Regions from separate parts of the Pseudoalteromonas sp. QJM3NY_22 genome, predicted to be linked through region 1. Evidence: predicted binding sites of a transcription regulator. Region 1 holds the regulator's gene; each other region holds the start of a gene.
The links. Region 1 encodes FliA, which starts transcription of late flagellar genes. Its sites were predicted from a motif close to CTAAAGNTNNNNNNNNNNNNGCCGATA; they were not measured.

Region 1 (3,642 bases):
CGACTTCATCTTGATCAGACACAACATCATTACGTGATTCTTTATCAATAATAGGCCCTTCAGGACCTGCTAATGTTTCTGGGTCAACTGGGTCATCTATTTTTTGTGGTTTTAGGGTGACTGCTTTACTGATATCTTGTTCAGAAAAAGCAGTTAAAAGATGAAGTAAGCTTTCTTCAACTTCCCTAACAAGTTCTATAATTCGGCGAATTACTTGACCTGTCAAATCTTGATAATCTTGGGCCATTAATATGTTAGTCATGAAGCTTTGTAACTCATCAGTTTTATGATGAGAACTGCTCATGAATTTATCAATGCTGTGGCACAGTACTTTAAATTCACCGAGTTCAATTTCACGACTCATTAGACGGTCCCATGTCGGTTTGATATGGGATATTTCATCCGCTAACTGTTGTGCTATCGGTAAACTCGCCTCAACCGCATCCATGGTTTTATTTGCAGCATTTTCTGTCATCTCAATGACATAATTAAGCCGTTTTTTAGCATCAGGTATAGCGTCGTTAGTGAGTTCTGTTAGGCGCGTGTCTAGCTCAAAGCCTTTTAAAGCTTCATGTAGTTGACGCGTCAACTTTCCCACTTCGTCAAATATTTCTGACTGCTCTTTAGATGCAGTATCTAAAATTAGTTGATCAGCTTTATCATGTTCGCCATTTTCTAAAAAAGTGACGAGCTGACGAGCTTGTTCTAAGGTTATCCGAGGCGCAGCAGGTGCTGGCATAAGCCTTTCCCCTATTATTAACCTAAGCGTTCGAACACTTTTTCTAATTTAGTTTTTAATGTGCCAGCTGTAAATGGTTTTACAATATAGCCATTAACACCAGCTTGAGCCGCTGCTATTATTTGTTCTTTTTTAGCTTCAGCTGTCACCATTAAAACAGGAAGGTGTTTTAATTTATCGTCAGCCCTTATCGCTCTCAAAAGATCAATACCTTGCATTCCTGGCATGTTCCAATCTGTTACCACAAAATCAAAAACTTGATTTTGTAACATGGGTAAGGCTGTAGAGCCGTCATCTGCTTCTTGGACGTTGGTAAAGCCTAAGTCGCGCAATAGATTTTTAATAATACGTCTCATTGTCGAAAAATCATCAACAACAAGAATTTTCATGTTTTTATCCAAAACATCCTCCAGTGAGGTCTTAACCTGTATTTACTTACTACTAGTTTATCCAGTCATTGATTTTTGCTTTTAGCTTAATCATCGCCTGACCATGTATCTGACTTACACGCGATTCACTTACATCGAGTATATGTCCAATTTCTTTTAAATTCATTTCATCGTTATAGTATAAAGAAAGTACCATCGCGTCTCGCTCTGGTAATGACTTGATAGCATGTAATAATGATTCATTAAATCGTTCATTTTTAACGTTGTTAAACGGTTTGTCTAGCGTTAAATCTTGGCCCGCCGTGGTAATAACATCTTCATCGACCCCGAGGTCTTCGATGCCTAACACTTTACTTGTGTTTACATCGTTTAAAATATGATGGTACTCATTTAACGAAATTTCAAGTTTTTCAGCAACTTCTATATCGGTTGGTTCACGATTTAAGTTACTTTCTAATCCAGCAATCGTCTCGGCTACAAGACGACTTTTTCTATGGACCGACCGAGGAGCCCAGTCACCACGGCGCATTTCATCAAGCATAGCACCGCGAATTCGTATTCCCGCGAACGTTTCAAAACTTGCGCCTTTGGTTGCATTAAAGTTTTTTGATGCTTCAATTAGGCCTATCATACCCGACTGAATTAGGTCATCGAGTTGGACACTTGGAGGCAAACGAGCAATTAAATGACATGCCACTTTTTTGACTAGCGATGCATGTTTTTCAACAATCACATTTAAATTTTGTGTTGATTGATATCCCATAGCTCTATTTACCAATGTTGTCATAATTAGCCGTTGACTAGCTTCTCAATAAAAAACTCTAAATGTCCTGAAGGTTGGTTAGGTATAGGCCATTTCACTGCTCTTGTCGCCAGTGCTTTAAAGGCAACTGAAGCAGGAGAACTAGGAAAAAGTTCTACAATCACTTTTTGACGGCGAGTTGCCTTACGCATATTTTCGTCATAAGGGATTGTTGCAACCAACTCCATTGACACATCTAAAAATCGGTCCGTTACTTTTGAAAGTTTTGCAAATAACTCATGACCTTCACGCATACTACGAACCATATTAGCTACAATTTTGAATTTATACACCCCATGCTCACGACTTAACACTTTAATAAGTGCATAAGCATCTGTGATTGAAGTCGGTTCGTCGCACACTACAACCATTACATCTTGAGCAGCGCGAGAAAAACTCAGTACCATATCTGAAATGCCAGCAGCGGTATCTACAATTAAGATATCAAATTCGGTATTTAATTCGCTAAAAGCGCGTATAAGGCCTGCATGTTCAGACGGTGATAATTCCACCATACTCTGCGAACCAGAGGTCGCTGGTACAATTTTAATTCCTGCAGGACCTTCAACTAAAATCTCATCGAGTTCACACTCACCAGAAAGTACATGTGATAAATTACGTTCAACCCGTAATCCGAGCATCACATCACAGTTTGCTAGACCTAAGTCGGCATCAAGTACTAAAACTCGATTACCTTGCTGGCCTAATGCTATTGCCGTGTTAAGTGAAACATTTGTTTTACCTACACCACCCTTGCCACCAGTAACAGCGATAACTTTTACGCCGTTGTTATTTTTTTGACTCATTTTGCGCAGGCCGCTTGCTTGATCTAATACTGTGTTAATCATACATCCCTACTGTGCTCGACGCCACTGATTGGTGTCGTGAATGTTGTGCTTTTATTCTTTTCAAATACAATTGCTCAGCTTTTTTTACTAGTTTTTCTGCATTTGCAACACGAATGTCTTCTGGAACTCGTTGACCATTAGTAAGATACCCTATTGGAAGGCGATTTTGAATCGCAATACTAATAATCTCACCTAAACTTAAAGATTCATCCAACTTGGTGAAAATACAACCACTTAACTGCACTTTTTTGAAATGTCGTACTGTTTCTTGCAAGACATTTATTTGCGCTGTTGCACTTAATACTAAATAACTACGAATATCAACACGTTGATTGCGCATAAGCGTATTCAATTGCTCTGTTAAACGTAAATCTCGTTGACTCATACCTGCTGTATCAATTAATACTAGACGTTTATTTCGTAAATGGTATAAAACTTCAGCTAATTCATTAGCATCTTTAACCTGCTTTACTCCACAACCGATAATTCGACCGTATGTTGCAAGTTGCTCATAAGCACCAATTCTGTATGTATCGGTGGTTATTAGCGCCACTTTATCTGCACCGTATTTCTGTGCGCCTAAAGCAGCCAACTTTGCAACTGTTGTCGTTTTCCCCACACCAGTAGGGCCTACCAATGCGTAAACACCACCTTGACGTAGTATTTCATTATTCGTAGTTTGCATCTGGTCTTCGACCATTGTTAACAAAGCCTTCCAACCTTGTTGGCGAGATACGTCATCAGGTACAAAACACGCCATTTGTTCTGCAACTTCTTTATCGATTCCCATACCAACTAAACGGTCAATCATACAAGCACGTGTGGGGTCACGGCGTGCCATATCTTGCTGCATTAAACCTGACA
Region 2 (3,642 bases), 2.0 Mb from region 1:
CCCCAATAGGCAATCAGAGCCATCCACGCCAGATCATTAAATACCCAGACAACATAACGCCAAATATAAGGGTCATCAATAGTTATTAGATCACCGTAAATTAAAGTACCGTACAAAAAAAAAGCAGCGGTAACTAACACAAAGCGAAGTGCCAGATAATCCTTACGTAAGTAGAATACAAAAATAGCTGGGAGTAAAAATAGCACCCAGCTAATTTCGAGTATTTGCATACTACTATTAAACCATGTAGGCATAGAGTTACCTAATCTGGTTTTGTGTCATCATCCTGTCCATTTCCATTGCCTGGCATGTAGCTAAATTTATCTAACTTTTTCATAATTGATATCCTGTAAGTAAAAGTTATTATTGTTTAGAAGAAAAACTTCCACCAATCTTGAGTTTGGCTATCTGTTTTATCATCATTATCATCTCCGCCACTACCATTTCCTGGCATATCGCTATACTTATATTTTTTATTCATGGGTTCTCCATTACATTTGTTAAGATTTATTATCTTAAGTTAAAAAAACTGCTTTGCCAAGCAGTACTATCTTACATCAATAGGTGCTGACTCTTTTGCTTTACCTTGCAAAATAGAAATCTCGACACGACGATTTCTTCGGCGGTCTTCATCTGTGTCATTTGGTACAAGTGGTCTTGTTTCAGCTCGCCCAACAACCATCATCCGCGTTTTATCAAAACCAGATACTTTTTGTAACTCGCTTGCTACAGCAACAGCTCGCTTAGAAGAAAGATCCCAGTTGTTTATGTACAGCTCATTCGAAACCTGAAAATCATCAGTATGACCTGATACTGTTATCTCACCAGGTACATCTTTTAACAATATGCCAATATCTTGAATAATGGGTTTAAATTTAGGCTGCAAAAAAGCACTACCGGAAGGAAAAGACCCATTTTCTCTGATGCGAATAATTATTTGCTGGCCTAAAGACTCAAGCTCTATTGCACCATCAATAATTTGCTTTTCAAGCTGCTGCGCGATTTTTTTAACAAGCTCGTTTGTTTGTTCTTGATCCGCTGCTGAAATAGCCTGCTCTGATGATTTTTCTTGCGAAGTGCTCCGAGACTCACCACCACGTTTATCACCTCGTTGTTCTTGCCTGCCGCCAGCTGAACTTTCATCACCGGCTTGAAATTCAAGCATTTGCTGAGTCATTTCTACGGTTTGCTGCTGAATAGTTTCAATTGGTGTAGGTTCTGGTTTACCTGGCGTAAACTCCATTGCAATAACCGAGGTACCTTTGGGAATATCTTTTACTTCTATTTTGTTTTGTACACCGAAAGCAAACTTCATCGAGCCTGCTATTTGTTTAAATTTAAGTACATCCATTTCAGAAAATGCAAGCAAGAGTACAAAAAAGCACATCAGTAAAGACATTAAGTCGGCAAAGGTTCCCATCCAAGCAGGTAAACCAGGAGGTGGACATTTACACTCTTGCTCAGACATGGTTACTCCTCAGTATCAACTTTACGTTTTGATTCAGCTAAGTAGTTCTTCAAAATACCTTCAATCACTTTTGGATTTTGACCATCTTGGATACCTAAAACTGCATCTAAAATCAAACGTTGATTCATCGCCTCTTCGTCTTTACGAAGTTCCAATTTAACTTGAATAGGGATAGCCACTACGTTTGCTAAAAAGGCACCGTATAAGGTAGTTAATAGTGCAACAGCCATTGAAGGACCAATTGATTTTGGATCGTCCATATTCGATAACATAGCAACTAAACCAATAAGCGTACCAATCATACCCATTGCAGGAGCAATATCAGCCATCGCTTTAAATAAGCCTGCGCCCATTTCATGTCGTGTTGAAGTTAAAGTGATATCTTTTTGTAAGGTCGCTCTAACAACGTCAGCATCGTGACCATCAACTAGCATATCTACGCCTTTACGCATAAATTGATTTGGTATTTCAGCTTCCTCAAGCGCCAGAAAACCGCCCTTTCGAGCTGAATCTGCAAGTTCAACCGCTTTTTCAATTAACTCTTCCGGCGATTCAATTTTAAACATAAAAGCTTTAGCGGCAACTTTACCTATCCCAAAAAATTGTCCCATGGTGTAATTAGATAAAACTATAAATATAGAGCCACCAAATACAATTACCACTGAAGGGGTATTGTAAAACATGGCCATTTCACCACTACTACTCATAAACATGGACATGACAATTAAGCCAATTGCGCCAAGGATCCCTATTATGGTTGCTAAATCCACATTACCTCCAGAGGTTTCATGCACTAAGGCCTTATTGTAAAACTTTTATTATTAACTGCTTATCGGCAACATGCTAAATTGCTTGAGTCATATATGAAAATAAACATAAAAAACAATTTCAGGATTATTTTTAAACAAAGTTACAATGTTAATATAACGATTAATCATTTAAATGATATCAGTATGACCGTAATTAAGGCTTTATTAATCCACATAAAGTAACATTTAGCCGTAATAGAAGAAAAAAACATATCATTCTTTGACCTAGTTTAGCATTCCCCCTAAAATTGGCTCCTAAATTTATCAAGTAAGCTGAAATAAGATGGCGACTAAAAAACCTGAAAACTTAAGTTTCGAACAAGCACTAGAAGAATTATCAATAATTGTTAGTGATATGGAACAAGGTGATTTATCGCTTGAGCAGTCATTGAAGCAGTTTGAACGCGGTATTGCTCTAGCTAACGCTTCATCTGGTAAACTCAAGCAAGCAGAACAAAAGGTATCTATTTTAATGGGTAATGGCGATAAATCAGTACTTACAAACTTTGATAATGATATGGAATAGCGGTGAGCATTAAAGAACATATTGAGCGTGCTCAAATAGACGTTGCATCAGCACTAAACCTTTATTTTGAACAAGCACTTGATAGTGATAGAGCAATAAAAGAAGCAACTCATTACAGTTTGTTTAATGGTGGAAAAAGGCTGCGCCCATTTTTAGTCTACGCAACAGGCAAAATATTAGGGGCAGACAAAAAAGATTTAGATATATTAGCAGCAGCTATTGAATGCATACACAGTTACTCGCTAGTACATGATGACTTACCTGCTATGGATGACGACGATCTGCGTCGTGGTCGACCAACTTGTCATATAGTTTATGGTGAAGCCCAAGCAATTTTAGCCGGCGATGCTCTTCAAACTTTAGCTTTTGAACTAATTGCTAAACATAGTTTTAACTGCTCTGCTCAAACACAGGTAAAAATGATAGCGGCACTCGCCCACGCATCAGGCCTTGAAGGAATGGTTTCAGGTCAAGGTTTAGATATTGCAGCCACTGATAAAATAATTACAGTACAAGAACTTGAGCGAATACATAAGCTAAAAACTGGCGCACTTATTAATTGCGCAATTACACTTGGTGCACTGTGCAGCGAAAATGTTGATGAACAAACCTTAGAAAACTTAAGCGTTTTTGGGTATGCTATAGGGCTTGCATTTCAAGTACACGACGACATTTTAGATGTTGAAGGCGATACGGTTACTTTAGGTAAACCACAAGGCTCCGATATTGCCGCGAATAAAGCGACATACCCTGCGTTATTAGGTATGCTAGGCGCTAAAGAAAAGGCACAAAACTTAATACAACAAGCCCATGAAGCGTTGGCAAATATAGATGCAGAC
Region 3 (3,642 bases), 2.2 Mb from region 1:
GCAATGGGCAAAGGATTTGCAAACCCTACTGACTGAAATCAATAAACATCAAATAGATAACCCCGAGCTAGATGCAGACACAAAAGCTCACTATATAGAGAAATATCAACAAATATTGGCTCAAGGTGACATTAAATGCCCTCCACCGGATAGAAACAGCCGAGTAAAAGGCCAGCGAGGCAGATTGAAACGAACAAAGTCTAGAGCGTTGTTAGAGCGGTTAAGAGGTTATCAAGATGATGTCTTACGGTTCATGACGGAAACGGCGGTGCCTTTTAGCAACAACCAGGGTGAGAATGATATTAGGATGACCAAGGTTCATCAAAAGATATCTGGGTGCTTCAGAAGCATGCAAGGTGCAGAGATGTTTTGTTTAATCAGAAGCTACCTATCGACTTGCAGAAAACAGCATGTATCAGCAAGCCTAGCCCTTGAGTTACTCTTCAAAAATCAGTTACCTGATATATTTATTGAAAATGTGGCTGAATAGTTACAAAAAAATAACATAGGGCTTTTACTCAGCTTGCTAATGCTTTTATTTGGTACAGCATGCAGCGTTAAGCCTGAAATAAAAACCATTGACGAACAACCTCAAAGTAACTCGCCTGACTACGTCTCAATTACAGCCCTTGAACTTGCTCAGCTAAAAGATGCCGCAACGCAGTGGCAACAAGCGCGCGAAGGCATAGAGCGAATTTTAAGGTTAGAAAAAGAAATAACTTACCTCGTAAATCATATTGATATCATAAACAGCAAAGCTATTGCGCAGTCTAACCAAGGGTATAGCAGTAAGTCAGTCCGCTCGCCACGCAATACCCGCAGTACACAATCGCGCCCGCGACAAGTTATGCAAAACTACAGTAATAAAAAACAAACAGTAAAATTAAATACACCTAAACATGTATTTGCTTTACAGGTAGCTTCGGTTGACTCAGAGCAAGGTGTGGCTAAAGCATGGCAAGAGCTAAATACTAAAGCTGCTCCGTTGTTTAGAGACAAAATATTGACTAATGTAGAAACCGCAAAAATAAATAACAAAACGTTTTACAGGCTAAAGTTAGGCTCTTACCAAAATTTTAAAAATGTAAAAGCAGACTGCGCCGTATTCAAGCTGTATAAACTCGATTGCATAGTAAGTAATTACACAGATAAACCTATAAAACTATAGTTGAATTTTTGGCTTAATTATTGCTTTTAAATTAGAGTTATTTTTTATGGATGTCTAAAATTGAAACCTAGATCCGGAATATTACTCTTGTTATTGATGTTAGCTGCTTGTAGTAACCAGAAAACACAATTTACGACGTCTAATGAGAAGTTTGTGCTCGAAGCAGATATAAAACCTTATTTAGAGCAATGGGATAACAGTAAAGAAAAAATTGCTAACTTAAGCGGTATGGAAGAAGACCTGCTATTATTGATTCAGGCTCTTTCTGCACAAACCGATATTGATGCAGTGCCAGAGCCACTTAAAGATGATGTTAAGCACATAAAGTACGGAAGTGAAAATAGGGCTTTAATACCAACAGGATTCACAGAAAGCAAAAGTATTATTGATGAGAAAAAAATAAGTTACAGTGTTCAAATTGCTAGGTATATGAGTGCTAAAATAGCTGAAGCACAAGTGCAGCGTTTACAACAGCAATACCCGCAATTAAGTGCAATTTTGCAATATCAAATAAGTGCGCAAACTAAAAATTCAGTTACGCTTTATAATCTGTTAGCTGGGCCCGTTGAGACTCAAAAGCAAGCAGCGCAGTTGTGCATGTTTTTTTTCAGGCTAGGTAATAAGTGTAAATTGACCACTTTTAAAGAAGGCTAAATTTTAAAAAACAGTTTACTTGTTTTGAATAATTAATAAAAAATGTATTTTTTCTAAATATTTCATGGACTCGGCCGATACTTAATGTAACCTGACTAAGGGTTAATTAAATATATTTAAGGGATAAATTATGAACAAAATATTTACTAAAGCAGCATTAGCTGCATCAATGGCTGTACTTTCTTTCGGCGCTGCAGCTGAATCAGTTTCGTTTCAAGCAGGTGTTACAGTTCAAAATGCTTTTACCTTGACTAACGATTCTGCACTAGATTTTGGAACAATTCGTGCCTCAGCGGATTTAGCAGCAACTGAGACGGCTACTCTTGTTTTAGCCGCAAATCCAGCGACCTCACCTACAACGGCTTCTACATCGATTGCAGATGCTGAAATCGCAATTTTAGTACCAGGTGCACCAGCCGCTTTTTCTGTTTCAGGTGTATCTCCTTTCGGTTCACTAACCATTACAGATCCGACAGAAACTGCAATTTCACCTGATGCAGCACCTGCAGGCACTGCAGCATTTACTTTGGGCACTCCAACGTATTATGTGCTAACTGGCGCGACGCCTAACAGTGCAGCTACAACCACCATTCAGGTGGATTCAAATGGTGAAGCGACATTTAATGTTGGTGCCACATTAACGACAGATGCCACAACTCCTACGAGTGATTACATTGATGGCACTTACAGTGGCTCATTCACATTAGAATTAAACTATTAATGAGCAAAGCCTGCTTTATTATAAAGCAGGCTATTTTATGAAATTAATTTTATTCATACTAGCAGCTTTCTTAACTTCAGGTTTGTGGGCGCAGGTAACACCGCTTGAGCCATTGAGTTTTGGTAAAATTGTTATAAGTGATAATCAAAGTGTTAGCTCTATAACTTTGTTGCCTAGTAATACAAATACCTTAACTAACAATATATATTTACTTGAGAAAGGCCATGCGGCCGAGTTGCTGCTCGAAGGCTATCCAGCGCGTATTCAAGTAAATGTGAGTGACTTTGTAAGCAACCAACCTTTAAATAACATTTTCGGTGGTGCGCCACTGATTTTAAATCAACTCATATACAATGCGACCATTACAACCGATACCACAGGGACTGCGTTATTGAGAGTTGGGGGGCAATTGAGTACCTCAGGTGACGGCAATACTTATAAAGATGGCATCTTTGATACTACAATTGAAGTGACGCTAAATTATTAGACAACTAGAGATGTTGATTAAATGACAATAATAAAAACTTTTTTTATCTTAGTAAGCTTTATTTTAATTAGCTTTCATTCTTATGCAAACTTACTTATTTCTCCAACAAGAATCAATTTTGATGAGCGCCAACGTGTTGCTAAAGTCATTGTTGTTAATAACTCTAATGAACCCAAAACTTATAGGTTGGAGTGGCAAGATAAAGTCGCACTAGCTGGTGGGGGATATGCTAATTTAGCGGCTGATCAAAAAATTTCATCTTCACTTAAAAACATGGTTAGGATCAGCCCATCGCAAGTTAGATTAGCACCAGGAGAAAGGCAGATTGTTAAGCTTGCTATTAGAAAACCGAAAGGTTTAACAGAGCAGGAATACCGATCTCATCTAGCCTTTAAAGCACTCCCTAATGAAGCTCAAAGTCAGCAACAGAGACTAGGCATTAAGGTAAACTTACTCTTAAGCTACACTATTCCCGTTATTTTGCGAAAAGGCGCTGAAAAACCTAATGTTAATATTAGCAATTTACAGCTTATACATAGCCCAGAAAAAAAAGCGCTTGAGATTGAAATTAAGCGAGAGGGGGGCTTTAGCTCTTTTGGCAAGTTAGAAGTT

Region 2: pomA (flagellar motor protein PomA) is a predicted target of FliA. The motif match lies at 2,299-2,325, and genes of this name have one in related genera.
Region 3: AC0VZ4_RS04530 (DUF4402 domain-containing protein) is a predicted target of FliA. The motif match lies at 1,876-1,902, and genes of this name have one in related genera.

Annotation. Positions count from the first base shown of each region.
Region 1 is NZ_CM149655.1:3,256,688-3,260,329, forward strand. Features, by position in the region: gene AC0VZ4_RS14935 (protein phosphatase CheZ) at 1-739, opposite strand, end outside; gene cheY (chemotaxis response regulator CheY) at 757-1,140, opposite strand; gene AC0VZ4_RS14945 (RNA polymerase sigma factor FliA) at 1,181-1,891, opposite strand; gene AC0VZ4_RS14950 (MinD/ParA family ATP-binding protein) at 1,918-2,778, opposite strand; gene flhF (flagellar biosynthesis protein FlhF) at 2,771-3,642, opposite strand, start outside.
Region 2 is NZ_CM149655.1:842,849-846,490, reverse strand. Features, by position in the region: gene AC0VZ4_RS03765 (hypothetical protein) at 1-254, opposite strand, end outside; gene AC0VZ4_RS03760 (flagellar motor protein MotB) at 548-1,468, opposite strand; gene pomA (flagellar motor protein PomA) at 1,471-2,238, opposite strand; gene AC0VZ4_RS03750 (exodeoxyribonuclease VII small subunit) at 2,561-2,803, shown strand; gene ispA ((2E,6E)-farnesyl diphosphate synthase) at 2,806-3,642, shown strand, end outside.
Region 3 is NZ_CM149655.1:1,019,098-1,022,739, forward strand. Features, by position in the region: partial or broken gene tnpC (IS66 family transposase) at 1-490, shown strand, start outside; gene AC0VZ4_RS04520 (SPOR domain-containing protein) at 530-1,168, shown strand; gene AC0VZ4_RS04525 (SPOR domain-containing protein) at 1,322-1,822, shown strand; gene AC0VZ4_RS04530 (DUF4402 domain-containing protein) at 1,953-2,543, shown strand; gene AC0VZ4_RS04535 (DUF4402 domain-containing protein) at 2,581-3,030, shown strand; gene AC0VZ4_RS04540 (fimbrial biogenesis chaperone) at 3,052-3,642, shown strand, end outside.